Regions from separate parts of the Thiothrix subterranea genome, predicted to be linked through region 1. Evidence: predicted binding sites of a transcription regulator. Region 1 holds the regulator's gene; the other holds the start of a gene.
The links. The regulator HrcA, encoded in region 1, represses chaperone genes, less so after heat shock. The targets are predictions, from matches to a motif close to TTAGCACTCNNNNNNNNNGAGTGCTAA.
Positions count from the first base shown of each region.

Region 2: a site for HrcA is predicted at 1,548-1,574, ahead of rpoH (RNA polymerase sigma factor RpoH). Genes of this name have one in related genera too.

Region 1 is NZ_CP053482.1:3,826,458-3,828,866, reverse strand. Features, by position in the region: gene gnd (decarboxylating NADP(+)-dependent phosphogluconate dehydrogenase) at 1-828, opposite strand, end outside; gene hrcA (heat-inducible transcriptional repressor HrcA) at 862-1,920, opposite strand; gene HMY34_RS18890 (NAD(+) kinase) at 2,025-2,409, shown strand, end outside.
Region 2 is NZ_CP053482.1:1,319,537-1,321,945, forward strand. Features, by position in the region: gene HMY34_RS06465 (HNH endonuclease) at 1-146, opposite strand, end outside; gene rpoH (RNA polymerase sigma factor RpoH) at 646-1,515, opposite strand; gene HMY34_RS06475 (coiled-coil domain-containing protein) at 1,676-2,409, shown strand, end outside.

The DNA of each region.
Region 1 (2,409 bases):
GGCATGTTCGAGCGCATCTTGCGCCGTCCATAACCCCGTGCCTTTTTGCCCCGCACGGTCGAGAATTTTGGTGACGAGCGGGCTACCGCCTGCATCTTTCTGGCGCAAAATCTGGCTGGTAATGTCGATCAAATACGATTCGAGCTTGCCTTGATTCCACGCGGCGAAGGTATCCGCCATTGCGTCGCAATCCATTCCCAGCGCGTGTTGCATCAAATGGCAGGCTTCGGCAATCAGTTGCATATCGCCGTATTCGATGCCGTTGTGCACCATTTTGACGTAATGCCCCGAACCGCCTTCCCCTAGCCATTGACAGCAAGGGACACCCTCCACTTTGGCAGCAACGGCTTGAAACATATCGCGAATCGCAGGCCATGCCTCGACCGCGCCACCGGGCATGAGGGAAGGGCCATGCCGCGCCCCCTCTTCCCCGCCTGATACGCCCATGCCGACAAAACGAATGTTTTTCGCAGTCAACTCCTGCCAACGGCGCGTGGTGTCTTTGTAGTTGGAATTACCGCCGTCGATAATAATGTCGTTGGGGTTGAGCAGCGGTAGCAGTTGCTCGATCACCGCATCGACTGCAAGACCGGCTGTGACCATCAGCATAATAATGCGTGGCTGCGCCAGTTGGTTGACGAATTCGGGTAAGGTTTGCGCGGCTTGAATCGTGCGCCCCTGTGCCTGTTGCGCCATGAAGTGTTCGGTGAGGGTGTAAGTGCGGTTGTATACGCTAAGCGCATAGCCGTGATCATTCAGGTTTAGCGCAAGGTTTGACCCCATTACGCCGAGACCGATTAAACCGATGTTGCTGGGAGTGGTGTCCATACTATCCTCATTTTAATTGTATTAGGGGGAACGCTAATGGCGTGATTTCAACGCCAGACTCAGTAATTTCGCAGTAATGTCAACAACAGGAATCACCCGTTCATACGGGATGCGTTTGGGGCCAATCACACCGAGAACGCCTAATTGCTCGCCATCGACTTCATACGGCGCTGTCACCAGACTGCATTCGTCGAACACCGCTTGACCGGATTCGCGCCCAATGAAAATTTTCACCCCATCCGCCTGCAAGCATTTGTCCAACAAACCCAGAATATCGCGCTTGCGGGTGAAGGCGGCAAACAATTCGCGCAACTTGGTAATATCCGACAGGTCATCGTAACCCATCAGGTTAGTTTCACCCGCAATCACGCAATCTTCATCTTGCTTTTGATCGCCTAAATCGGCGACGGTTTTTTCGCCCAGCTCTATGGCGGAGAGCATCATGCGATTCATGTCTTCGCGGTGTTCGCGCATTTCTTCGAGCAAGGCAGCGCGGGCTTGCTGCAAATCTTTGCCGATCAGACGTTCATTGAGGAAATTGGCGGCTTGTTGCAATTCAGAGGAACTCACATCCGCATCGAGTTGGATAATACGGTTTTGCACTTCGTTGCGGTTCATCACCAGAATGGCGAGCACTTGCCGACTTGATAAGCTCAGGAATTCAATCTGGCGGATGGACGAAGGATTGCGGCGCGGCAAACTCACCACGCCCGTCAGTTGGGTAATCCCAGAGAGCAAACTGGAGGCGGATTGGATTAAGGCGGCGGGGTCGCGTTCCGCCTTCAACTGCCCTTGCAGGATGTGCATGGCGTGCTGTTCGAGCGGCTTGATATTGACTAACGCATCGACGAAGAAGCGGTAGCCTTGCGAGGTGGGGATGCGCCCTGCCGAGGTGTGCGGCGCACGGATGTAACCCATATCCTCCAAATCCGCCATCACATTGCGGATGGTGGCGGCGCTTAAATCCAAGCCGCTGCTGCGGGCAAGGTTGCGCGAACCAACGGGCTGTCCGTCTTGGATATAGCTTTCCACCAACACTTTGAGGATGTGGCGGGCGCGTTCGTTGAGTTCTGGGTGCTGGCGTATTGTCATGCCATCATTTATAGGGGCAAAGCATCACAGATACAAGCCTGTTTAACTTGCATTTTATTCCCAGCTTTGCCAGCCTTACCACTTTACTCACACAAGCATCGGTTATGAACCCGTTTTCTCACATCGGTCTGTTTACCAAACCCAACGATACCCGCGTCGACAAGACGCTGTTTCAGTTGCACGAATTCCTGTTGGAACGCGGTTATCACGTCCATTGTGACCGCGATGCAGGCATTATTTTAGGCTTGCCCACCATGCCCTCCGACCTGCTGGCGCGGCAAATTGACCTTGCCATCGTCGTCGGCGGCGACGGCACATTACTCTCCACCGGGCGGTTACTCGCCGATCACGAAGTCCCCCTCATTGGCATCAACTTAGGGCGCGTCGGTTTTCTGGTGGATATTTCCCCCGCTGACATGCTCACCCAATTGGAGCAAATGTTAGCGGGGCAATACAAAGAAGAAGCCCGTTTCGTGCTCCACGCCGACG
Region 2 (2,409 bases), 1.5 Mb from region 1:
ACGGCGAGAATGGGAGTCCCGCAGGTGTAAGCCACTTGCTCAGCGTAATAAAGTTTGACTGCCGTTTGGAAATGAATCCATTCCAACGGCATCCCGCTAACGTCAGTGCGCAGGATTAGTTGGTTCAAGCTGATCATGTGCAGCATGATTGCAGATTTCTGACATAAATCAAGTATTCATAATATTTTTCATGAAGTTGTCATCGCCCGCTGGAATCCTTGAGCCATGTCAAGTTTCAACATCCCAACTTCAGGCACACTGCACGCATTGACACATTAACGCTACCCGAAAGGAGACCACCATGTTTAGTTTTGATTATGGCTTGCCCGCAGCGATTGTAATTGCACTGATTCTGTTCTCATGGTTCAGCTTCTTTTCGGTGTTTTTTTCCGGCTGAATGTAACGCCCTATTCTGCCAGTCCTGTTCGCTGTGATACTTCCTGATCTTGTCAGGAAGGCGCTATTCCTTTATCCTCTTATGCATATAAGTATTTTAGAGGTATGTAGGTATGTTTAGCTGGGATTTCGGCATTCCGATGTTGATCGTGGTGGGTTTGATTGCTTTTTCGTGGTTTAGCTTCCTCTCGGTCGCTTTTTTCGGTTAAGCATCGCGTTTTGTGAAAAAGGCCGCTAATGCGGCCTTTTTTATGCGGGTTCCACCACGGCTAAGCGCAGCTTACTCACCGCCGCATTTTCCAATTGGCGAATCCGTTCCGCTGACACATTGTATTTATCCGCCAGCTCGTGCAGGGTTGCTTTTTCTTCAGCCAACCACCGGCTTGCCAAAATATCACGGCTACGGGTATCCAAATTAGCCAAAGCCGTTTGAAAACGCCCACGGGTATAAGTATCCCACTCTTCGGCTTCCAACATTTCTGCGGGGTCAGCCGCTTCTGCTACCAAATACTGGCTAGGGGAAAAATTGGTGGAATCGTCATCATCCTGATCAACGCTGAGATCAAATGAGACATCGTGCGCACTCATGCGCTTTTCCATTTCCAATACTTCAGCAGTGGTCACGCCCAAATCGTCAGCCATCGACTGCGCCTCTGCATGATTCAACCAGCCCAAGCGCTTTTTGCTGCTACGCAAGTTGAAAAACAATTTGCGTTGCGCTTTAGTCGTCGCCACTTTAACGATTTTCCAGTTGCGCAAAATGAATTCGTGAATTTCGGCCCGAATCCAATGCACTGCAAACGAAATCAGGCGCACATTCATATCCGGGTCGAAACGCTTTACCGCTTTCATCAGGCCAACGTTGCCTTCTTGCACCAAATCACCCAGTGGCAAACCGTAACCGCTGTAACCACGCGCAACTTTCACCACAAAACGTAAATTGTGCAAAATGAGTTGCCGCGCGGCTTCCAAGTCACTCGCGTATTTAAGACGTTCGGCTAATTCACGTTCTTCTTGTACTTCCAACACCGGAATGGCGTGAATCGCGTGGATGTAACTTTCCAGATTCCCCACCGGAACTGGAAGTGTCTGCCCTTTGAGCATCATTGCGTTGGTCATGCGTGATCTCCTCATTTACTTATTGCATTATCTTAGCACTCCCCACCTTAGAGTGCTAATAACCCATTTGGTTGCTGTTTTAATTTGATTCATACCACGTTATTTTTAACACATTATGCTTTATGATAGCGCATAAACAGATAAGCAGAATATTATAACAATGAATCGTGAAGAACAGACTCTTATCGAGCAAAAAGAAACCCTTATTCAGGAGCGCGACCAAATCATCCGCGCGTTAGAACAGCGTTCTCGCGAGATTGAGCAACTGGCCAGCCAGAAAGAAAAGTACATTCTCGAACGCGAAGACCAGATTAACATTCGCAACCGCCGCCTCGAAGAAAAAGACAATCACATTGGCAAACGCGACCGTGAAATCGAAAATCGCGACAAACAAATCAGCAAACGCGACACCAGCGTTCAAGAACTCAGCCAACAACTCGAAGCCCTCAACCGTTGGGTACGCGATCACCAACAGCGCATTTACACCCAAGAACAACTGCTCAGCGAACGCAATCGTCACCTTTCCGAACGTGATCGGCATATTCAAGAACGTGACCAGCAAATCCTGCAACGTGATCGAAAACTACGCGATTTTGACCGACTGTTACAACGCCGTGATGACTTGATTTTCGAGAAAGACCAGCAAATTCACCAACGTGACAGTTTGGTTCGCCGCAAAGTTGATCAAATCAGCCAACGCAATGAGCAATTAGCCGAACAAACCCGCCTGTTGCACGAAAAAGACCGTATTTCACAAGCACGTGAACAACAGCTACTGGAGCAAAATCAGCAAACGCTTGCCAAAGACCAGCACCTTGCCGTCCGCGATCAAACCATTAACGAACGCGAACGCAGCCTGCAACGTCGCGATGCTCAGATTGCCGCGCAGTTTTT